DNA from 2 places in the Pseudoalteromonas sp. APC 3358 genome. Region 1 is predicted to be linked to the other one. Evidence: riboswitches for the same ligand, from Rfam matches in the RefSeq annotation. Region 1 holds a riboswitch; the other holds the start of a gene.
What was found. A riboswitch is a leader RNA that binds a small molecule or an ion and turns the genes downstream of it on or off. The one in region 1 is predicted to bind lysine.

Region 1 (12,278 bases):
TTTTAAGATAAGCTTCCAGTCTACATTGCTCTCTTCTATGGGTTTTAATACTAAACTAGTAAGTTCCCCTTTATCATTAACTGAAAAGGCACCGCCTTTATCGTTAGGAGAACGATGGTGCCCATAATCAAAGACTTTTACTGAATCACTTAATTGCAGTAAATCTCTTACTAAAGGTAAAAGGTCGTTTTTAATTTTAGGTAGATCTTCTTTGGTATTTGATTTATTGGGCATATCTCTGCTGTCCCTAGTTTTCATATTTTGAATATATCAGAACAAGTAAAAAGAAACTATTAGGCTAAATAATTACTTACTACTTACCCATAAGCTGACACATTTCTCACCCAAACCTATAAACTCCCTCGCCCATATGCCATAATCTAAATAATTCATTATTTTAGTAACTTGGCGCGTATTTAGGCGCTTTTAAGTTAACTACTCAGGGTTTTCAGCATGGCATATCAAGAGCAAAATCAAGCAACAATCTATTGGCACGACTACGAGACTTGGGGGGCGAGCCCTCAAAAGGATAAGCCGAGCCAGTTTGCGGGTATTCGTACCGATCTTGATTTAAATATTATTGGCGAGCCACTTATTGAATATTGTAAGCCGCAAGCGGATTACTTGCCTCACCCTGAGGCGTGTTTAATTACGGGTATTACGCCACAAGTAGCGATGAAAAAAGGCTTGGTTGAGGCTGAGTTTATAGCAAAGATTCATGCCGAATTTAGTGTGCCAAACACCTGTGTTGCAGGTTATAACAGTATTCGGTTTGATGACGAAGTAAGCCGTTATAGTTTTTACCGTAACTTTTACGACCCATACGAGCGCGAATATAAAAATAATAATAGCCGCTGGGATATTATTGATTTAGTGCGTGCTTGTTACGCGCTGCGCCCTGAAGGCATTGAATGGCCGTTAAAAGAAGACGGCAGCCCAAGCTTTAAGCTAGAGCATTTAACGGTAGCCAATGGTATTGAACACGCTGCAGCGCATGATGCACTAAGCGATGTAACCGCCACTATTGCACTAGCTAAACTAATAAAAGAAAAACAGCCAAAGCTATATAACTTCTTTTTTGGGCTGCGTAATAAAAAAGCCCTTGCTGAATTGGTTGATGTATTTAACATGACGCCGCTGGTGCATACCACGTCGCGCATACCTGCAACACAAGGCTGTACAAGCTGGGTTGCACCAATGAGCTTTCATCCAGTAAATAAAAACGCGGTTATTTGTTTTGATTTAACTCAAAACCCGCAAGTACTCATTGATTTAAACGTAGAAGAATTACGCAAACGTTTATACACCAAACGTGTAGATTTAGCCGAGGACGATTTACCTGTTGGATTAAAACTGGTGCATTTAAACAAGTGCCCTATTTTAGCCCCAGCTAAAACGTTATTACCTGAAAACGCCGCCCGCCTTGGAATTGACCGCGAGCAGTGTTTAGCTAACTTAGCTGTTTTAAAAGCCAATACCGACCTTCGCGATAAAGTAACCGAAGTGTTTAACGAGCAAGGCGATTACAGCGCAACCACTAACGTTGACTACTTACTTTACGATGGGTTTACAAGCCATGCCGATAAAGCTAAGTTTGCAATTATTCGTGATGCAAAACCAGATGAATTAGCAGGGTTGAAGTTAGACTTTGAAGATAAAAAGTTTAATACGTTATTGTTTAGGTACCGCGCCCGTAACTGGCCTGAAACGCTAAACCAGCAAGAGCTTGACCAATGGCGCCAGTATTGCCAAAACAAGTTAATGCACGGGGAAGATCAACCATCGATTAACGCGCAAGATTTTATGATCACCCTTGAAAACCTAGCGCATGAACATGACGACAGCGAAAAAAATCTTACAATTTTAAAGGCGCTATATAACTACGCACAAAGCATGTAATTTGCTCTAATTTTGTTTATATAACGCATTAAAAACGCGACACTTTAGCAATAAAGTGTCGCGTTTTTTGTTTATAAATATCTGTACCACTTCAAAAAAAGAAAAATCTATTTCACAAAGAGAAGCGAATGAGGAGTCATAAAAACAATAATTTTTTAGATCTATAACTTCCTCTAAAAGCGCAGCGCCTCATAACCTCTTTGTGAATAAATTACTTTACGGGCTTTGCCCGTCACGCAAGCAAGCTTCGCGTCTACAAGTTAAACACACCGCTATACTTTGGCGGTAAGAGTCGAGCTTGCTCACGTGTAAAGCACAGCTTTTAATTACTTAAATAAAACTCTATTCACAAAGAGAAGCGAATGAGGAGTAAATGCGAAGACATAAGCCAATAAAAGCTTTAAATTAATCACTTCCTCTAAAAGCGCAGCGCCTCATAACCTCTTTGTGAATAAATTACTTTACGGGCTTTGCCCGTCACGCCAGCAAGCTTCGCGTCTACATCGACATACTCAACGTAAACGTTACTTTTTATGCAGCGCTTCAATGCGTGCTAGTAAGCTTGAGGTGTCGTATCTGCCGCCACCAAGTGCTTGTACGTCGGCGTAATATTGATCGACCGTTGCGGTCATTGGTAAAGTAGCGCCGTTGTTTTTAGCTTCATCGAGTGCAATGCCTAAATCTTTACGCATCCAATCTACGGCAAAACCAAACTCATATTCCCCTGCCCACATTGTTTTGTAGCGGTTTTCCATTTGCCACGAACCGGCTGCGCCTTTAGAAATGGTTTCTATTACTTTTTCACCATCAAGCCCTGCTTGTTTGGCAAAATGTAAGCCTTCGGCTAAACCTTGCACTACACCAGCAATACAAATTTGATTAACCATTTTACAAAGCTGTCCCGAGCCAACACCGCCTAACAATTGGCTAAAACGACTAAATGCTGCCATAACTGGCTGCACTTTAGCAAATACGGCTTCACTGCCACCCGCCATAACCGTTAATACGCCGTTTTCGGCGCCAGCTTGTCCGCCTGATACAGGTGCATCTATAAAGTCGATATTTTGCAGAGCCGCTTTTGCAGCCACTTCGCGTGCTACTTCAGCTGAGGTTGTGGTGTGATCAACCAAAACAGTGTGCGGCAGCATGCCCGCTAATACGCCGTCGTCGCCATACACTACTGAGCGTAAGTCGTCATCGTTACCAACACACATAAATACGATGTCGGCATTGTTGGCAGCTTCGCGCGGGGTTGGTGCAAAGCTTCCTGAATGTTCTGCAGTCCACGCTTGTGCTTTAGCTTGAGTGCGGTTATAAACGCATACGCTGTGCCCTGCTTTTGCTAAATGCCCCGCCATTGGGTAACCCATTACGCCTAAACCTATAAATGCGACTTTCATTGACATAAAAATGACCTATTAAACTGATAACTTAGAAACTAGACCTCGATTATGTCAACCGGTCGATAAAAAAGCGAATGAAAGTCTTTATAAAATTTCCTTAGCGGGAAAGGTAAGTAGGTAACCTATGGACAGTATTTATCAATTTAATGCACCACTTTTTAACAGCGAAAATTTTTCTCTTAGCCAGTTACAGGGCAAAACCGTCCTTATTGTTAATACAGCGAGTAAGTGTAATTTTTCGGTGCAATTAAATGCGCTCGAAAAGCTCTATCAGCAATACAAAAGCAATGGTTTTACTGTACTTGCGTTTCCGTGTAACCAGTTTGGCCAAAATGAGCCGCTTGATAATTTAGCCATTAAAGACTTTTACCAAGATCAATTTAATGTCTCATTTGAGGTATTTGGTAAGGTAATGGTAAACGGGCCAGAAACACATCCGTTGTTTAATTATTTAAAGTCGCATACGCGGGGTATTTCGCAAAATCGTGCAATTAAGTGGAATTTCACTAAGTTTTTAATTAACTCACAAGGGCAACTTGTTGCACGCTATGCACCACGTACTAAGCCCGAAACACTTAAACAAGTAATAGAAAGCAACCTACTGCAAGCCGCAAAGTTAAGCGCTGCTAGAGGTGGTAAAAAAGTATCGTCAAAAATACCTTTGTTTACGTCGGCTAAGGCATAAATTAGGGCTTAATTTAAATCAATAAAATGCGTGTTACTAAAGCACAGGTTTATAAAGTAGTTTATTGTATTAGTAATAAATAATACTCCTTAAGCGTCGAGGCTATTACCATGAACATTGCTTTTTTTAGTACTCAAAAGTACGAACTGCCTTTTTTTGAACAAAGTACACGCGGTCACCGCGATATAAAAATAACGTATTTTGAACAAGCCCTGAGCGAACAAACGGCTATTTTAGCAAACGGGTTTGATGCCATATGCGTATTTGTTAACGACACTGTAAACGCCACTGTTATTGAACAATTGGCAAGCCAAGGCATAAATACTATTTTGCTACGTTGTGCAGGATTTAATAATGTTGATTTACCTGCAGCAAAAGCACATAAAATTAAAGTATTACGTGTTCCTGCTTACAGCCCTGAGGCCGTAGCCGAGCATTGTATTGCACTTATGCTAACGCTTAGCCGTAAAACGCATAAAGCGTATAACCGCGTACGCGAAGACAATTTTGATTTAAACGGATTGCTTGGTTTTAACTTGCACAATAAAACCGTGGGTATTGTAGGTTGCGGTAAAATTGGCCTTGCGCTGTGCAACATTTTAAATGGCTTTGGCGCTAAAGTATTAGTGTGCGACCCCTACGCACAACCTGGCAATTATACAATTACCGATATAGACACCTTGCTTAGCCAAAGCGATGTGATTTCTTTGCATTGCCCTCTAACGGAACAAACTCATCATTTAATAGATGATGAGGCATTTAGTAAAATGAAAACCGGCGTTATGCTTATTAACACCTCTCGCGGTGCACTACTTAACAGCAAAGCGTGTATAAACGCACTTAAAACTAAAAAATTAGGCTACTTGGGGCTCGACGTTTACGAGCAAGAGTCGGAGCTATTTTTTAAAAACCACAGTGACGAAATAAACCAAGACGATATATTCTCGCGCTTAGTGAGCTTTAAAAATGTTTTAGTAACGGGGCATCAGGGCTTTTTTACCCAAGAGGCACTCACCGAGATAGCAAACACAACAATACAAAATGCACTTGAAGTAAGTGAAGGTAGGCCTCTGACTAACGAGGTTTTATAAAAATCTAGGCTTTACCTAAATAACCGGTACAAAAAAAGCGAATAAGGTGAGCCCTATTCGCTTTTTTGTTTAAAAATTTACTTTAAGTAGAGCTTAGCCAAACGCGACGTTTGCAAATACTAAGGTCATTAATATTGGGCAAACAAAACGAATATACTGAGCAAACCAGTAATGTACGCCTGTTGTTGCTTGGTGTAATTTATTACCGCGCTGCCACATCCACCCTACTGTAATAAAGTAAAATAAACCCATAAGCGGTAATTGGTATTGAGTAAATAGCATAATTACCAAACCAAATAACCAATCAAAATTTAGTATAATTGCGCTTGCACACACAAGTACAACGGCGCTTACTGCCCACGTTGCTTTGCTGCGACTAACGTTATGGTTTTCGACTAAAAACGCTACCGGAATTTCAGTCGTCGATATAGTTGACGTAACCGATGCGATAGACATTAATACAAAAAATAATAAACCAACTAATAAACCAATTTCGCCCATGGTGCTAAATAGCTCAGGTAAAATAGCAAAAATTAGCTGCCCTTCGCCAATCAATTTACCACCACTAAATACTTCAACACCGTTGTGCTGCGCCACATAAATAGCAGGAATAATAAGTAACCCCGCTAAAAAAGCAACGCCAGTATCAAGTAGTGCAACACCTGCTGTGAGCTTTGGTAAATTAGCATCTGGTTGTAAATACGAGCCGTAAATCATCATACAACCCACACCTAGTGAGAGCGAAAAGAACGCTTGCCCCATTGCGGCAATAATTAAATTAGGGTCGAGTATTTGGCTAAAATCAGGAATTAAATACGCGGCAAAGCCTTCGCTTGCGCCATCGAGTGTTGCAATGTAGGCAATTAAACCAACTAGCAGCACAAGTAACAGTGGCATTAAACGGCGCGACCAGGTTTCGATTCCCGACTTAACCCCTTTTAAAATAATACTGGCTGTTAAAATAAGCATAAGCGGCGTAAATACAAAATTACGCAGCACTGAGTCGCTATGTAAAAACTCGCTTGCGCCTGTGAAACCTAAAAAAGTTGTTATGGGTTCAATAGCGTACGAAAGCATCCACCCTGCCACTATTGAATAAAAACTTAGCATAACAACTGCGCCCGCAAGGCCTATGTAACCAGCTGCAGCACCTACTTTACGGTTAGTGTTTTGCCATGCATCGCCCAATGCTTTTACAGGATTAGCTTGTGCTTTGTGACCTAAATAAAGTTCGGTATACAGCGCAGGAAGCGCAAGTAAAAATATAACAATAAAGTAAACCAGTAAAAATGCACCGCCACCATGGTTGGCCGCTTGCGTAGGAAAACCCCAAATATTACCTAAACCCACTGCTGCGCCAGCAGCGGCTAAAACAAAACCAAGCCGGCTTTGAAACCCATCACGCACTTGTGCCATACATCTACAAATCTGTTATTATTTTGATTATTGTGAATTAAACCATATTTCATGCCAGCTGAGTAATAAAATTGTACCCAGCCTTTATTAGTGGCGTTAACCGCTCACAATATCAGCGACTTCTTTTGCTTTAGGGCTTTTATGACTGAACACTATTTTAAAAACGCCTTGAGTATTACTTCAACTCAATTGGCAAATTTGTCTTTAGCGAGTAACAGTATTTTATTATTTAATGCTAAAACACTTGAGCTTAGTGACTTTAATTTGCCCGATTGCTTAAGCCCATTTGAATTAACTATTATAAACCGCCGTAAAAGCCCGCCAGCTAAGCAAGAGTATTTAGCGACGCGGTTATTGTTAAAACACCTTATTAAAGTAGCGCAGCCGCAACATGCGCACGTGGCGCTTAATAAAATGAGTACCGAATTTGACGAGGCAAGCTCAAAGCTGCAAATACATGTGAGTGGTGATGTTATAAATACCTGTATTTCGCACTCGCATGGTTTAGTTGGGGTCGCGCTAAATTTTGATAAAAGTGAGTTTGGTTTTGATATTGAAAAAGTAAGCCTAAAGCGCCCGTTTGAAAAGCTCGCTAAGCATTTTTATCATAATGATGAAATTACACTTATCACTGAGCCTACTAATACCCAAGCCCAAGCAGATACGTTTTTTAGAATTTGGACATTAAAAGAGTCACTTGCTAAAGCCACCAGCCGCCCTATTGCACAACTACTTAGCCCCAATGTGTTTGACGAATTACATAGTGCAAAGCTGAGTGCTTGCAGTAATAGCGTTACTGTAGCTGATAGCAGTGACAGCAATATTTGTTTTGATGTGAGTGTGGTGCATAAAAAAAGCATCGACTGGCGATGCTTTTTATTAACTGATTTTGTTAAGTAATTTTGTTAAGTAACTTTATTAAGTGACTTTACTAGGTGATTCCCCTTAATAACAGTTACTTACGCAGCAAAATCATTTTCTAATAAACGGCTATGAATAGACTGTACTACGTTATCTGACTCAGTTTGCTCTACTAAAAAGCACAGGTTGTGCTTACTAGCACCGTGGCAAATTAATCGAATGTTAAAGTCTTTTAGTACACTCATTAAGTTCATTTCGTGTTGGCGTAATTGAATCTCAGAGCCAATAAGTGCCACCAATGTTAGGTTGTTTTCTACCGAAACATGGCAAAACTCTGCAAGCTTATCTAGGCATTCTTGATCGAGCTCTGGGCGCGATGCGTTTTGCGCGTTATCAAGGGTTATAGCTACGCTAATTTCTGATGTAGTTACCAAATCTACCGATATATTGTATTCACTTAATAGTGTAAATACGCGTGCTAAAAAGCCGCTTGCTAGTAGCATTTCTGGGCTTTTAAGCGTAAGCAATATTTGGTTTTTACGTTGTGTTACTGCGCGTATACCTGGTTGCTGCGATTTTTCGCGCTCAATCCATGTACCGCCACGCTCTGGCTCGCGGCTAGAACCTACAAACACGTTAATGTGGCTACGGCTTGCTGGTAAAATAGTTGCTGGGTGTAATACTTTTGCGCCAAAGGTTGCCATTTCAGCGGCTTCGTCAAAACTTAAACGTGCAATAGGCGTCGCTTTTGAGCACAAACGCGGGTCGGTGCTAAAAATACCCACTACGTCGGTCCAAATATGCACACTTTTAGCGTTAATTGCTTCAGCTAATAATGCAGCGCTGTAGTCTGAACCACCACGTCCTAGCGTTGTGGTTTGACCGTATTCGTCACTGCCAATAAAGCCCTGAGTCACAATTACTTGAGCGTCTAATAACGGGATTAAATGTTCTTTAGCGGCTTGCGCTGTGGCTGCAACATTAGGCGTTGCTTTACCAAATTGGCTGTCGGTTTTAAGCACCTTGCGCACATCAAAGCGATCGGCATTTAAACCTTGTAAACGCAGCACCTGAGCAAATAAATACGACGACAAACGCTCACCAAAGCTAAGTAGCTCGTCGTGTTGTTTATCGGTTATTAGTGACTCTTGAGCCAATGTTTGAAATGCTTTTAGGGTTTCGTTAAAGCCAACCGCTAAATCGGCATCTAGCGATAACTCATCTAAAATAGTTTGTTGAATAGCAAGCACGCCGTTTATGTGCTCTTGGCGCTCACTAGGAGTAATGCTTGATTTACACAGTGCAACTAAGTGGTTAGTTACGCCGGCACTGGCGCTCACGGCAACAATACGTACGCTTTTATCTGCAACAATAATTTCGCTACAGCGACTCATCGCTTCAAAGTTTGCAACACTTGTTCCGCCAAATTTGGCAACGATGTAATCTGATTTTGCGCTTAACTCTGTTTGAGGCACTGTTTGTGTCGCTGATTGGGTAGTCATTTAGTCTCCTTTCGCGATATCCAAATCGCAATAAAACAAGAAGAACTTGGCAAAGGAATGCTTGAAGATAAGTCCACTGCCAGAAGCTCTCCACCTATATTGGTGACAGTTTTGAGGATTCAGCCCCATAAACCGAAAAACAATGACGACGTACCATTATTTTCCTCGGCGAGTACTTCCCTCCTTAATGATCATCGGCTTTCGTCGCCTAACATTAAGTACCTAAGTATCGCACCTCTTCTGAATGCTTTATTAACCAGTGGCTAATAAAACAAAACCCCACTAAGTAGCGGGGCTTTGAAAGTTATCGTTTAGACGTCTAGCTGTCAAGCATTTAATAATTTATGAGTTAAATAAAACTGCCCATGTAATAAGAGCCCGCATATCCAACCGTGTAACAAATTAATAAATGCAGCGATAAACGCAAGTAGCTCATAAAGGTAAGCGCTTTAACTTTACTCATGGCAATAATACCCGCAGCCGACCCAATGATAAGCATTGAACCGCCCACGCCCGTTGCATAAGTAAACGACAACCAGTGTTGTTGGCTCATTACTATATCGGCTTTTAATAATGCAGCGGTAAGCGGTACGTTATCGACCCCTGCTGATAATATGCCCATTAAGTAGTTTGCGTACTCAGGTGCCATTACCGTGTATAGGTCGGTAAATTTACTCAACATACCAATTTCTTTAAGTGCGCCTACAAGTAAAAGTACACCTACAAAAAACAATAATGTGTCGTATTCTATATCGCGAACAAAATCGATTATGTCTTTGTTAATGTCTTTTTTGCGCATTAAAAATTGCGCTACTAAAAACATCACTGATAAGCCAAACAAGAAGGTTAATAAAGGCGGTACGCTGTAAACTACACTCAGCATAAGTGTGCTCACTACGGTAGATAAAAATATAACAGCAATGGTTATGTCGGTTTTTTCAATGCGGGTTTTACCTGCACTAGCAAACTCAACACGCCCTTTCATACCGATAGACAGTAACGCGGCAAGCAGCATAACGCTTGCAAGTGCTGGCGCTATAAGTAGTAATAAATGAGCAATGGTTACTTTGCCATCTAAAAATATCATTAGTGTGGTTACGTCACCTGTTATAAGCGATACCCCACCTGAGTTAACCCCAAATACAATAAGCGTGGCGTATTTAATAAGCTTTTTAGGTTCAAGTTTTAACGACATAACAACCGCAAGCGATATAAGCGTCGCTGTTACGTTGTCTGAAATCGACGAAAACAAAAACGCAAAACCACCCACCAAAAACATGAGCTTTTTTTCGCTAATACTTTTTGGCATAACGCGGTGCACAATATTTTCTATAAACCCCTTTGAATTTAAATACGCTACAAAGGTCATTGCAGCCATTAAAAACAGCCATAATGAGGCAATTTCTAAAATATTTTCGTTTAGAAGGTGTTGAATCGTATCGGGGCTTTGCCCGTGTAGAGGGTATATAAAAAGAAGAATCCAGCAAAGCGTACCAAAAAACAGCGTGGTTTTAGCTTTATTGACATGGATTATATCTTCTATAACGATCAGTAAAAATGCAATCGCTATCAGGGTTAGAATAATCGAGGAAACCATGGTAGTTAAACAACCTTTGATATAGTTTTAAAGAACACACAAATAACATTCCATTTCATGTGCCTATTTTCGGCGCGAATTTTAGCACTGCCTCTATGCAAAAACTATTATTAAATGGTCTTAAAAACGAATACTATATACAGACAAGGTTAATTAAAAATACGTAATAATGAGTCTTCTAAAAGAACTCAATAATAAAATACTAGGATGTTGTAACCTCTTATGATCCCAGCTAAAAAGCTGCTAAACACCATAACCGAACATTGGGGTGTATTAGAGCTATTATTTAAACGTTTTAAAATGGCTGACTTTAGCCTAAAAGACGTACAAAACGCGATTAAGCAAAAGCAGCCTACGTGGTCAAACGAACGCATTTATAAAGAAACAAATCGCTTGTTAAACCAAGATATTTTAATTCCACTGGCTAAATCTTCTCAGCTTGAAATAAATCGTGCTATTGCCGATTTTGCTACGTTTTTACTGCAAGAAGAGCATTTAGGTTTAGCGCAAGAAATTAGCGTATTAGTCGACGACCTTGCACGTTTAGGTAACCGCCTAGATAACGCTGGCGAAATAGAAGACTTTGACGATTTACGCCGCTACAGCCGCATTATGGATGATCGGGTGCGTAAAATAATGAAGCTATACGCACACAACGAAAACGCAATTTTAAATATTGTTGAACAAGCTAAATCTAATAATGCGGTGCAATCGCTGCAAAAGCGTTATAAAGCGGTAATAGAAGCGTTTGACGAATACATAGAGCCAATGCTTGAAATGGTTGATATTCGCGGTGAATTTCATGCATGTTTTACCCTCATTGAAGAGCAAATAAGTAAGCAAATACTGCACATTGAGCGCTCAGGTAAAGCGTATACCGACAAACGCATGCTGGAGCAATTACGTACCCGTATACTCGAAATGCATTTAGTGGGTCGAGAAAGCTTACGTAAAAGTGCCGACATGCTTATGCCGCTGCGCGAAGAGTTACGCCGTAATAACTTAATTACTCGCCAAGCAGCCAAAGTACTTGGGCTTGTGCGCAAAAATGGCGTAGACAACATGCTAAGTGCGGTGCAGCCACATTTTGTGAGCGACGCGCAGCGATATTCGCTTGGTCAGCAACGTCATATTGTGGCTTACATGGCAAGCTTGGTTGAATTTGAACACGAAGAATATCAATTGCCCGATCAACAAGACGTGCCTGCATTTGTTACGCCTAATATTCCTGACTACAACGATGTTAAAACCAGCTTTGCTAAGCGCTTTAATAAAAAACGCAAAAAGCCGCAGCCCTTGCTGCAATTTTTAGACGAAAGCTACCCAAATCTCGATGCCGACGAAATGCTATTCTTGTATCAAAAATTAGTCAGCGACAGCGATATTAAAATAATTCAAAGCGATGAAAAAGCCCGCGTAAAAATTGCCGGTCAGCACTTTTCTTTATATCCATTTAATTCAGAGCCTCAGCCAGATTCAAAGGCAGGTAAATAAACCATGACACACATAAACTTAGACGAGCTAACCCACCTACAAGCCATTAATAAAAAATTAGTAGCGGGTTATCACATTTGCGAGCAAGACAACGTAATGTGGCAAGAGCTTGACCAACACATAGAAGACTACACCGCCCTATTTACCGCTTTAGGTAACGATTTAAAACGCGACAGCCGTGGCTTTTATTATTTTGGTAGCGACGAAAGCACACCCAATATGGGCAAAATATCTCGCGCTATCGCGCTCACTATTTACATTTTAATTGAGCACTACGCCAATACGGGTAAAGATCCAATGCGCGCATTGTTTGACGACGTAAACGATTTA
Region 2 (12,278 bases), on a different contig from region 1:
AACCTGCTGGGAATGAAATACCTAATGGGAAACGTGTATGTGAATCACCACCAGTACCTACGGTATCTGGTAATAACATACGGTTTAACCACGAGTGAATAATACCATCACCTGGACGAAGTGAAACACCGCCACGGTTCATGATGAAATCAGGAAGCGTATGGTGAGTGCTTACATCGATAGGCTTAGGATAAGCTGATGTATGACAGAAAGACTGCATTGTTAAATCTGCAGAGAAACCTAAACATGCTAGATCTTTAAGTTCATCACGTGTCATAGGACCTGTTGTATCTTGTGAACCAACAGTTGTCATTTTAGGCTCACAGTACTGACCTGGGCGAATACCTGCAACGTTACATGCTTTACCAACCATTTTTTGCGCTAGTGTGAAGCCTTTATCAGAAACTTCTGTTGCTGTTGGTACTTTAAATGTATCAGTTGCGCCTAAGCCAAGAGATGTACGCGCTTTATCAGTTAAACCACGACCGATGATTAGTGGAATACGACCACCAGCACGAACTTCATCTAAAATCACATCAGATTTAAGCTCAAAAGTAGAAATCACTTTATCAGTACCATGTTGCTTAACAACACCTTCGTACGGATAAATGTCGATTTGCTCGCCCATGTTGAGTTCATCAACATTTAATTCGATTGGTAATGCGCCTGAATCTTCCATTGTGTTGAAGAAGATTGGAGCAATTTTATTACCTAAACATACACCGCCAACACGCTTGTTTGGTACGAATGGGATATCATCGCCCATAAACCAAAGTACAGAGTTAGTTGCAGACTTACGAGAAGAACCCGTACCAACAACATCACCTACGTAAGCAAGTGGTAAACCTTTAGTTTTTAATTCTTCAATCTGAGTAATTGGACCAACTTCGCCCGCTTTATCAGGTGTAATACCATCGCGTTCAATTTTTAGCATTGCTAAAGCATGAAGTGGGATATCTGGACGAGACCATGCATCTGGTGCAGGAGACAAGTCATCAGTATTTGTTTCGCCAGTTACTTTAAATACAGTAACTGAGATCTTTTCAGCAACAGCTGGCTTATTAGTAAACCATTCTGCATTTGCCCAAGACTCAATAATTTGCTTAGCGAATGTATTACCTGCTTTTGCTTTTTCTTCTACATCGTAGAACGCATCAAACATAAGTAATGTATTTGAAAGGCCTTTAACTACGATTGGTGCAAGTGTTTCGTCATCAAGTAGGTCAATCATTGGTGCGATATTGTAACCGCCCAACATTGTACCTAATAATTCTGCCGCTTTTTCTTTAGAAACAAGTGGAGAATTAGTTTCACCTTTAGCTACAGCTGCTAAGAAGCCCGCTTTAATGTAAGCAGCATCATCAACACCTGCTGGTATACGCTGAATGAACAAATCTAAAATGAATTCTTCTTCACCTGCAGGTGGAGTTTTGATTAATTCAATAAGATCAGCAGTTTGCTGAGCATCTAATGGCGCTGGTACGATACCTAACGCGGCACGTTCTTCTACGTGTTTACGATATTCTTGTAGCACAATATTGCCCTCTTGGTGACGTGAAAGTATCCGGTAGCGCTTCAAGCGCAAATAAGTTACCCAATACTTATAGTATTCTAACGCGTAATTATAAAGCTTTTATGGATAGATGAAAATCCATCCAGTTACGCAACTGATTATACCGATTATAAATACTATGAATAGTGGTTGTAGTAAAAACTATTTTCATGAATACTTGTTAAGTAAGAATCATTACCATTAACCAATATTAATTTATTACAGGCATAAAAAAACCCAGCACTTGGCTGGGTTTTTATTACAAACTATTTAATTAACGTAAAACTTTAACGTTTTTGATAGTTTTGATATGCGCTTCTACACGACGGTTTTCTGCGTTTGCAGCTTTAGTGTTTGCATCATTTTTAAGACGCTCTTCACCTAAACCAACTGTAGTAATACGGTCTTTAGCAATGCCATCAGAAACTAATTGCTTAGCTACTGCATCAGCACGTTTTTTAGATAACCATTTGTTGTAAGTTGCTTTACCTACAGAAGAAGTGTGACCTTCTAAAAGTACTGTTGTATCTGGGTACTCTTTTAAGAATGCAGATACTTTTTCAATATCGTTTAAGTACTGAGTAGATACTGCTGAAGCATTGTTAGGGAAAGTCACTAATAAGCTTACAGTTACTTCTTTATCTTCATATAAAGTACAACCAGTGCCATCAACTGCATCAGTCATAGGTGTGTTAGCACACTTATCATCTGCATCAGGAATGTTGTCGTTGTCGCTATCTGTAGGAGCTACAGCTACTTCAATTACCTTAGGCTCTGGAGCTGGTTTAACTGGCTCTACAGGAGCTGAATTTTGGCCAAATAAGTAGTTAATACCAATTTTAGCGCCTACATCTGTGTAACCACGGTCAAGACCTTGGTATACAGCTGTTTCAGCATTTACAAATAAGCCATCTGTAATGAAATGTTGGTAACCAACACCTGCATTTAAGAATGTGTTGTCATCTACTACGTCCATTTCTTTAATACCGAAAAGACCGTAGAAAGGACCACCATTTAAATGGTAAAGAGCATCAATACCGTAACGCTCGCCATCAATACTGTTGCGGTTGCCAGCAACTTTATCAAAAGCATTAAAATCCATATCTGCATATTCAAGACGTGCGCTCCAGTAATCACTGAAACGGTAACCGGCTTCAACACCCCAGCCAGTTGATTCATTTACGTCAAGACCAGCTTGAGCACGCATGTTTTTCCAAGATGCGTCATAGTAGTCGCCAAATGCGCCAATGTAGAAACCTTCTTCTTTATCAGCAGCGAATGTAGATGCGCTAGTTGCAGCCAACGCGATTGCAATTGTAAGTGATTTTAATTTCATTGTTTTCTTCCCATTTGAACAATTTTAAATTGTAGCTAATCGATACTAGCTCAATCAGTTTTATATAGACTAACTGAGCCTTTGTTAATCAATACTTAACGAAAAATAAAGTTTATAACTTTTTTCTATGCCCAGTCACAACACACATCCACTTACTATAGGCGAAATTAAAACTTTATTGAAAAATAAATATAGTAGTTTTTTGTAAATTAGTACTTAGCAAGGAATGTAAGAGCAATTAAATTAAATGCACTTATAAATGTAAATGCAAAGAAACATTGCTTGGCTTTAATTCGGCGCATAATACCACCAGAATTAACATTCCCCTAGATATATGCGCATGTTTGATTAAAAAATGACTCTTTTTAATCATGTGGTTATATTTAAAGTTAAGAGTTAAGTACCACAAAAAGTCTGGTAATCATTCTCATTTATCGGCGTAGTTTGAAATTCTGATAATTTTTCACTGTCAGAATATGGGTTACTGGCTATTTTTATAAAGCGCTGTAGCAACTCACTAGACCCAGTAGCGTTATATTGTGCAATTATTTCTTCGATCACATGATTACGCGGTATTACACGAGGATTTGCAGCTCTCATTACTTCATAACTATTATCGTCGGTTAAGCCTACCCACTTAGCTCTCCATTCAATTAGCGACTCTGGTATTACTACTTCTTCTTTTAAGGATTCAGTAAGCGCATCGAAAGTATTGATGTAGTCGAGCTGGTTATCTTTTAATAGTGTTAACAACTCTGCGATTAACTCGCCGCTACTATTACAAGATTCATTTAAACCCAGTTTTTGTGCCCACATAGCCGTAAATTCAGTATTAAACTGCTCAGCAAAACTATTAATAAATGGCGTCATTAATGAAACCGCTTGCTCGTCATCATCGCTAATAAGTGGTATTAAACTCTCAGCTAAACGAGCACAGTTCCAGTTAGCTATATTAGGTTGATTACCAAATGCATACCGACCTTGTTTGTCGATAGAGCTAAATACGGTATCAAAGTCAAAGCTATTCATCATGGCACACGGGCCGTAATCAATGGTTTCTCCGCTTACTAGCGTATTATCGGTATTCATTACTCCGTGAATAAAGCCAACACGCATCCAGCTCACAACTAGCTTAACTTGGTTTTTAATCACAGCGCCTAAAAATGCTAAATAACGCTGCGATCCTGTATCGGTTATTTCTGGGTAGTGTCGCTCTATAGCTAAATCGGCTAAATTTTTAAGCCCTTCCACATCGCCTTGCGTCGCTAAATATTGAAACGAGCCAACACGAATATGGCTCGTTGCTAAACGAGTCACTATGGCGCCTGCTTGTGGTGGATTGCGATAAACCGTTTCACCACTACCAACAACCGCTAAGCAGCGTGTGGTTTTAATGCCTAGTGCATGCATTGCCTCGCTCATTACGTATTCACGAATAGCAGGACCAAGAGCACAACGTCCATCTCCCCCTCTTGAGTAAGGAGTAGCACCAGAGCCTTTTAATTGAATATCCCACAACTGGTTTTTATCATCATTAATAGCGCCCAATAAATGCGCTCGCCCATCGCCTAAACGTGGTGAAAAATGCCCAAATTGGTGCCCAGAGTAACCAAGTGCTACCGCAGGAATCGCTTGTTTCTCGTTACCGCTAAAAGTGCTAGCACGCAAATCAGCTGCAACGTTAATATTAAACTCTTTTGCTAAGCTCTCGTTCCACAGCAATAACTGAGGAGAGGCAACACTTGCAGGGAAATCTTCTATCGCAAAGTTTTCCGTAATGTCTGTGTATCTTGGCACTAATTTCATGGTAATTCCTATTATTGCTGACTTATACCAACACGGTTGTCACCAACGCCATAAGCAACAATTAAACTTAACTCTTGCATACTTAAGCCGCTTTGCTTTTGCATTTCATTAAAAAAAGCTTGGGCAGCACTCAGTGATTTTTTAGTTTGTAAGCCGCCGTCTATAATTTTATGAGCACGTAAGTAATTCTCTACATCGCGTGATAGTAAAAAAGTATCTTTACCAAGTGCTCGTAGCGCATAAGGCCCTGTATTTCCGCCTAAACGCGAACCATGTTTTTTTAAATACGCCCATAAACCAATAATATCGTCTGCTGGCCAATTAGCGACAAACTGGCTAAAACTGCCATGTTCCCCTGCTATTTCGTGGATCATGTAAGCATTTTCGGTAATTGTTTTTACTTTTTTATAGTTACGAACAATTCGCTCATCCGTTGCTTTTTGTTCCAGCATATCAGGTGGCATCATTAATAACTTATCAACGCTAAAATCCCAAAAAACCTCTCTAAAGCCTGGCCACTTATTATTAATGACTGACCAGTAAAAGCCGCTTTGAAATACTTTTCGAGTAAATTCCTCAAGCCAATCGTCGTCACTTAATGTGCTTAGTTGTTTTTTAGATAGCGGTTTTGCAAGTAATAACTTAAGCATTTTTTCGGAGCCTTTTCGCTCTACCGCTCGCTTATAAATATCGCTAAATTTTTCCATACTAATTAAATACCTCACTACTTATATTGCTAGTGTACGAGAAAAGCACCCAATACGTAACCACTCCCATTATGGATGAATGAATATGCATTTAGTCGCTTGACACCTAGACGGCTAAAATGCTTTAATCGCCGTAATTACCCTATTTAAATTGCACAGGTTTGTAAGTTTTTACTCTACAAACAGGTGTAAAGGGCTAGAAGAGGTGCGTTATTCAGGTAGCGTATGTTAGGAGCGCAAACTCCAGTGAGCATACGTGAGGGGAATTAACGCCGAGAAGTAACCACTTTTGCGAGGTGTTTATTTCGGGCGACTAGGTTGAACCCTAGCGACTGTCACCAATAGCTGCTTATAAAAGCAGCTTGTTAGTTTGGTGGAGAGCTTCTGGTCTTAAATATTAAGGCCGTGCGCCCTATTATTTTAAGCCCATTCGCTCTTCGAATTATTAGTTCGAACGACGTTAATGCGGCTCCTTCCATAAAGCTTTTTAACTCTTCGAATAATACCAATTACATTAAATTAGTTATCGCTAAAATGATCACGTTTTTAATAAAATTGGTACAAATTATAAGTTCGTGAGAGATGATCAACAACTTCAATTTAAACGACTACTCACTGTGGACCGCGCTCGTTACGCCATTTGATCAACACGGCGATGTTGACTACAACACGTTAACTAAGTTGGTTAGCGATCAAGAAGCGGCACATAACGGTATTTTGCTACTTGGCAGTACGGGCGAAGGTTTAGCACTAACGCTAAAAGAACAACAAGCCATTGTTGAGCACGTATGCCAGCTAAAACCAACAGTACCACTCATGGTAGCTGTGGGCGGTAGTAACTTAAAGCAACAAATTGAGTGGGTTAACTACTGTAATACACTCCCAATTCATAGCTTTTTACTTGGCTCACCGCTTTATGCAAAGCCTGGCGCTATAGGTCAAACTCATTGGTTTGAAAGCCTACTAAATGCAAGCGCTCACCCATGTATGCTTTATAACGTACCCGGTCGAAGCGCTGTTAGCATCCCAGCGGCAACAATTCAAAACTTACAAAACAATAAAAATTTATGGGCGTTAAAAGAAGCGAGCGGCAGTATTGCTCAGTTTGAAGCTTACCGCCAAGCGGCGCCTAATTTAGCTATTTTTAGTGGCGACGATGCGCTAATGCCTTATTTTGCTCAAGCTGGCGCAAAAGGTTTGGTGTCGGTAGCTGCAAATGCATGGCCCGCACAAACTCACGAGTTTGTTAAGCGCAGTTTAAGTGGTCAACACCCTAATTTATTTGCCCAGTGGTCAAGCGCTATTAATAGCCTATTTGCTGTTGCAAACCCTATTCCCGTAAAGGTATTGATGCATTTGCAAGGTCGCTTAAGCAGCCCGCAACTTCGTCCACCTTTAACACACCTTGAGTTAACTCAAACCGATTGCATCACAACTGCAAACAACACCATTTTATCTTGGCATTAAATACAGGTTTTTATAATGAGCTGGTTAGAACTATTAAATAATTTAGAATCGGGCGCAGTACGCGCAGCATCACAAAACGAAAGCGGCCAATGGCAAGCTAACGTAGAAGTAAAACAAGGCATTTTGGATGCCTTTAAAAATGGCACTAATACTGAGTTTGCAGGCGGCTTTGTTGATAAACATAACTTAGCTCCACAAGAATTTAGTACTGATGATGGCGTGCGTATGGTGCCGGGTGGCTCTAGTGTTCGCCGTGGTGCTTATGTTGCTAAAGGCACGATTATTATGCCACCAGCGTATGTAAACATTGGCGCATATATCGACGAAGGCACAATGGTAGATAGCCACGCATTAGTTGGCTCGTGTGCACAAGTAGGTAAAAACGTACATTTAAGTGCTGCAGTACAGCTTGGTGGTGTACTTGAGCCAATTGGTGCAAGCCCAGTAGTTGTAGAAGACGACGCCTTTATTGGCGCTGGCTGTATTATTGTTGAAGGCGTAGTCATTAAAAAAGGCGCAGTACTTGCCCCAGGCGTGCGTTTATCAGCAACTATTCCGGTATACGACTGCGTAAACGAGCGCCAACTTGATAAAGGCGAGCCAATCCCTGAGTACGCTATTGTAATACCAGGCTCTCGCCCTGCTTCAAACGAATGGGCGCGCGAGCAAGGCTTAAGCATGTCGTGTGCGTTAATTGTTAAATACCGCGATGAGAAAAGCGATGCATCGTTATTGCTTGAAGAGGTTTTACGATAATGAGTTTTTTGAGCACGCCTATCAAAGCTGCTGTAAATACAATTACACAACAACTTGATACACCTTTTTTTGTTTACGACTTAGATAAACTAAACACGCACCTTACGCGTTTAGTTGCGCAAACCGACGTAAAACTATGGTACGCCGTAAAGGCAAACCCATTGTCTAAAATTATTCAAAGCTTAGACAACGCTGGTTTTAATTTTGACGTAGCAAGTAAAGGTGAGCTTGAGCAGGTACTCGCACAAGGTATTAGCTCACAGCGCGTGCTCAACACAGGCCCTGCAAAAAGCCCTAAACAAATTAAACACTTTATTGAGCGCGGCGTGCGTATATTCGTAGCCGAAAGCCTCAATCAAGTACGTTGGTTAAACCAACAAGCACAATTACAAAATACGCAGTTACAAGTATTACTGCGTGTACAATTACGTTGGCCTGAAGGTGAAAAAAACCCACTGGGCGGCGACAGCCTTACGCCGTTTGGTTTAGGTTGTGATGAGTGGCAAGCACTCAATGTAACCGACTACCCTGCACTTAAGTTTGACGGCTTACATATTTTTCAGTGGGGCAACATGCTTAGCACGCAAAAGCTAAGCGAATTGTGGTCACAAATGATTGCACCACTTAGCCAACTTGCCAGCGATTTAAATATTAGCCTTAAAATTCTCGATTTAGGTGGCGGCTTAGGTATTCCTTATACACAAAGCGAAACAACACTTGATTGGGATGACTTAATAGCTGCACTCGCTAAAATTAAAAATGATGCGGGCGTAGAAGAGCTATGGATGGAACTTGGTCGTTATGCTGTTGGCGAATGTGGTCATTACGCAAACCCAGTAATAGAGCGCAAACAAAACTATAATCAACAGCAAGTCATTTTAAGCGGCGGTATAAATCACTTATTACGCCCTGCTGTTACCAGACAAGATTTTCCTGCTGCGTTACTGCGTGAATCCAGTGCTAAAACTCAAGCGGTCACTTTATACGGCCCACTTTGTACAGCGCTTGATTGCTTGGGTGAACATAACCTGCCAAGCGATTTAAATGAGCACGACTGGCTAGTGTTTAGCCAATGCGGTGCTTACGGATTTACCGAAAGTATGCCGTATTTTTTATGCCATGAGCTCGCCGGCGAGTACACATTGCAAAACGGTGAACTTACCTGTGTTCGCCAAGCCGAAAATGCCAGCCACTACTTAAGGTAATAAGCATGAGTAATACAACACACATCAGCCAAGAGAACATTGTAGTAGGGGAAGTTGCAAACGGCTTACCGCTTACAATTCCGGTGTATCGTTTAAAAGGCGATGGCACAGGGCCTAGTGTTTATGTTCAGGCCAATATGCATGGCGCTGAAGTGCAAGGTAACGCAGTTATTTTTCAGCTACTTGAGCAATTAAAACACCTTAATCTTAATGGCGATATTACATTAGTGCCTTATGCTAACCCAATTGGTTGTAATCAAAAATCTGGCGAGTTTACCCTTGGCAGGTTCGATCCGATTACGGGCACTAATTGGAATCGCATGTATCACTACAATAAGAATTTAGTGGCACAGTTTGCACAAAATCATACCCAGTATGACGACGCTACATTAAAAAGTAACTTCAAACAGGCGCTTATTGACGAAGTAGATAGAAAACTTAACGGCCCGGCTTATTTACTTAATACGGGTAAACGCATTGCGCTTAACTTACAAAAGCTCGCTCATCAGGCTGATATAGTACTCGATTTACACACAGGCCCTATTTCAAGCAAGCATTTGTACTGCCCAACCTATGCAACCGACAGCGCACGTTACTTTAATATTGAGCATGTATTGCTTATTCCTAGTGATTTTGACGGTGCTATGGATGAAGCTAACTTTTGCCCATGGTGGCATTTGAGTGATGCACTTAGCGAGCAAGGTCGTGAATTATCAATACCTGTAGAAGCATTTACTGTAGAGCTAGGCAGCCAAGAAAAAATAGACTTAAAAGAAGCACTAAACGATGCTAACAGTATTTTAAGTTACTTAAATCACAAAGGTGTTTTACAAAATGCACCGCATACGCCAGCTAATATGACTCGCTATGCATGTAATTTAGATAACTACTTTGCTTATTACGCCCCCATTGGCGGCATGGTTGAATACATAGCCCCACTTGGTGGGCACATTAAAGCCGGTGAGCCTATTGCTAATATTTTGCGCATGGAGTGCTACTTAAGCGAGCAACCACTGCAAACACTTACTCTCGATTGCGATGCAATTGCCATTTTGCACTTTGCCTCGGCGAGTGTTAACCAAGGCACCGAACTTTATAAGTTTTTTACTAACATATTTGAGCTTTAGCTCACCCTTCTCATTGCGTGAGAGCACATTAACTAAAATAGTTAATTTGCATTAGAAAAGCGGCCTAGGCCGCTTTTTTTTCTGATCTATATTTACTTTGTATACGTATAGACCTTGTTATAAATACAAATTCAGTAAAAGTTCACCGTTACATATGTAAAAAGACGTTATAATTAAATTAACGCATACAACACAACCCGAACCCACAAGGAATTACAATGAGCTGGCGCCACTGGATCACACTTTCTGCCTTAATAAGTACAGCTACCTTCGCACAAGAAGAAGTTGCTACAAATGAGCAAGACAACGACATCGAACTTGTAAAGCAGTGTATTTTAAATGAGGTAATTGGCGGAGATGGTAAACAAACATTAGACGATCTTCGTAAAAAGTGTTCAGCTCTTGAAGAAAACAAACAACTTACCGCGCTTGATAAACGCCAAGCTCGTGAAGAAGTAGGTAAAAAAAATAGAAATGTAATTACGCCACATAAGCGTAACTATATTTTGCCTCTTTCGTACGTATCACACCCAAACGATCGCCCATTTGATGGCTTTGATGCACTAACAGACGATAACGACGGTGAACCGCTCGACAACTTAGAAGCAAAATACCAGCTATCGATAAAAGTGCCTCTTTACGATGATTTTTCGGATAAAGACCAAGCCATATTTTTTGGCTTTACACTGCAATCATATTGGCAGATTTATAACTCAGAAATTTCTTCTCCATTTCGTGAGACTAACTACGAACCAGAGATATTTTGGATAAATTACCTCGACCCAGAAAACGTATTATGGGGCGACGAAATGGCAATCGCATTAGGTATTTCGCATCAATCAAATGGTCGAAGCCAACCAAACTCACGTTCGTGGAACCGTATTTATGCAGACTTTATCTGGGAAAACAGAGGCTTTGTTTTTAGCTTCAAACCTTGGTACCGAATAGCTGAGGACGAAAAAGAAGATATTTTAGAAGCTAAGGGCGATGACAACCCAGACATATATAAATACATGGGTTACTTTGAGTTTAGCGGCGCGTATCGTTTTCATGACCATGAATTTAGCTTTATGACACGTAACAATTTAAATTCAGATAATCGTGGTGCAATTCAACTCGACTGGTCGTTTCCTTTATGGGGCCGCGTTCGTGGTTATGCACAATACTTTAACGGTTATGGCGAAAGCTTAATTGATTACAATGCGGATGTAGAACGTATTGGTGTAGGTATATTATTAACCGATCTGCTGTGATACTTCTCTAAGTTTTACACACAAAAAAGCCAAGCATCGCTTGGCTTTTTTGTGTTTTGAACAGCTAAACAGTTATTTTTTTACTACAAACTGCCCTTCAAATTCTGCAACCACGTTATCACCATCGTAAATAGTTACAGGCACTACGTAACTTGCTTTACCGTCGGTTTCTAAATCGCTTAACTTGCCCTTACAGGTTTGTATATCAACACAACCACGTGGGTCGGTAGTAAGCGGCTTTAAGTACTTAATGTTAGCATCGGCTAATACAATATTACCTTCAAGCCCAGCTTCTTTAAGCGCTAAGTACGTAGCGCCCCAACCTGTTAGCGTGGCCAAGCTATAAATAGAGCCTGCAAACATGGTGTTATGTAGGTTTAAGTTAGCGTCTAGGTCGGCGCTGGTTGTAAATTGCCAATCGGTATAGCTTTCTACCTTAATACCCATCGCGTCACTAATTGGAATAGACTCACGCCACGTATTTTGTAGTACTTGCGTCCAATTTGGATGACGGAACCAGCCCGGCTCAGACGGTTTTTGCTTTACCATTTTAAAGTGTTGTACATCGCCATACGCTAAATGTGCTTTTTCTTTTAGTTCGTAACCGTGGCGTTTATAAAACTCAAGCGCACGTTCGCGAGCAAATAAAACCAGTTCATCGGCATTTTGTGTCCATGCTATTTTTTCAAGCTCATGTAATAAACGACTACCAATATGTTGATTACGATTCCCTTCAGCAACGGCCATGTAACGCACTTGTGCCTGTTCATGATTGTTAAAGTGCAAACGTGCTACGCCTAGTACTTCGCCTTCTTTATTTTTTATAAAGCGGTGCTCAGAGTCTTGTTCCATATCGTCTTGTTCAGAGCCACGAGGCTCGCCCCAAGGCGCGCGTAATACCTGCCAACGCAATTGGTAATACGCTTGCCAATCTTCGCTACTTTGTGGGGTGCTTACCTGAAACATACATACTCCTGTTGTTATATAAGCCGTAAATAAAAGTCAAAAAAAGGCTACGGCGCTATACTAATAGTATTGGTTATCTACCAAGCTAAAAAAATAAAATAAT

Region 2: another riboswitch for lysine. It lies ahead of dapA (4-hydroxy-tetrahydrodipicolinate synthase); the one in region 1 lies ahead of lysC (lysine-sensitive aspartokinase 3).

What each region holds. Positions count from the first base shown of each region.
Region 1 covers NZ_JASDCE010000004.1:195,378-207,655, forward strand. Annotated here, with positions in the region: gene QL995_RS08180 (COR domain-containing protein) at 1-234, opposite strand, end outside; gene sbcB (exodeoxyribonuclease I) at 454-1,899, shown strand; gene QL995_RS08190 (NAD(P)-dependent oxidoreductase) at 2,424-3,305, opposite strand; gene QL995_RS08195 (glutathione peroxidase) at 3,427-3,987, shown strand; gene QL995_RS08200 (2-hydroxyacid dehydrogenase) at 4,098-5,078, shown strand; gene QL995_RS08205 (sodium-dependent transporter) at 5,172-6,494, opposite strand; gene QL995_RS08210 (4'-phosphopantetheinyl transferase superfamily protein) at 6,636-7,394, shown strand; gene lysC (lysine-sensitive aspartokinase 3) at 7,454-8,857, opposite strand; lysine riboswitch at 8,933-9,105, opposite strand; gene nhaD (sodium:proton antiporter NhaD) at 9,207-10,454, opposite strand; gene QL995_RS08225 (hypothetical protein) at 10,677-11,948, shown strand; gene QL995_RS08230 (hypothetical protein) at 11,952-12,278, shown strand, end outside.
Region 2 covers NZ_JASDCE010000006.1:99,691-111,968, forward strand. Annotated here, with positions in the region: gene acnB (bifunctional aconitate hydratase 2/2-methylisocitrate dehydratase) at 1-1,534, opposite strand, end outside; gene QL995_RS11300 (OmpA family protein) at 1,827-2,888, opposite strand; gene QL995_RS11305 (protein adenylyltransferase SelO family protein) at 3,285-4,694, opposite strand; gene QL995_RS11310 (DNA-3-methyladenine glycosylase I) at 4,706-5,401, opposite strand; lysine riboswitch at 5,594-5,793, shown strand; gene dapA (4-hydroxy-tetrahydrodipicolinate synthase) at 5,984-6,868, shown strand; gene QL995_RS11320 (2,3,4,5-tetrahydropyridine-2,6-dicarboxylate N-succinyltransferase) at 6,884-7,624, shown strand; gene QL995_RS11325 (PLP-dependent decarboxylase) at 7,624-8,829, shown strand; gene QL995_RS11330 (succinylglutamate desuccinylase/aspartoacylase family protein) at 8,835-9,956, shown strand; gene QL995_RS11335 (phospholipase A) at 10,175-11,209, shown strand; gene QL995_RS11340 (bifunctional GNAT family N-acetyltransferase/hotdog fold thioesterase) at 11,282-12,175, opposite strand.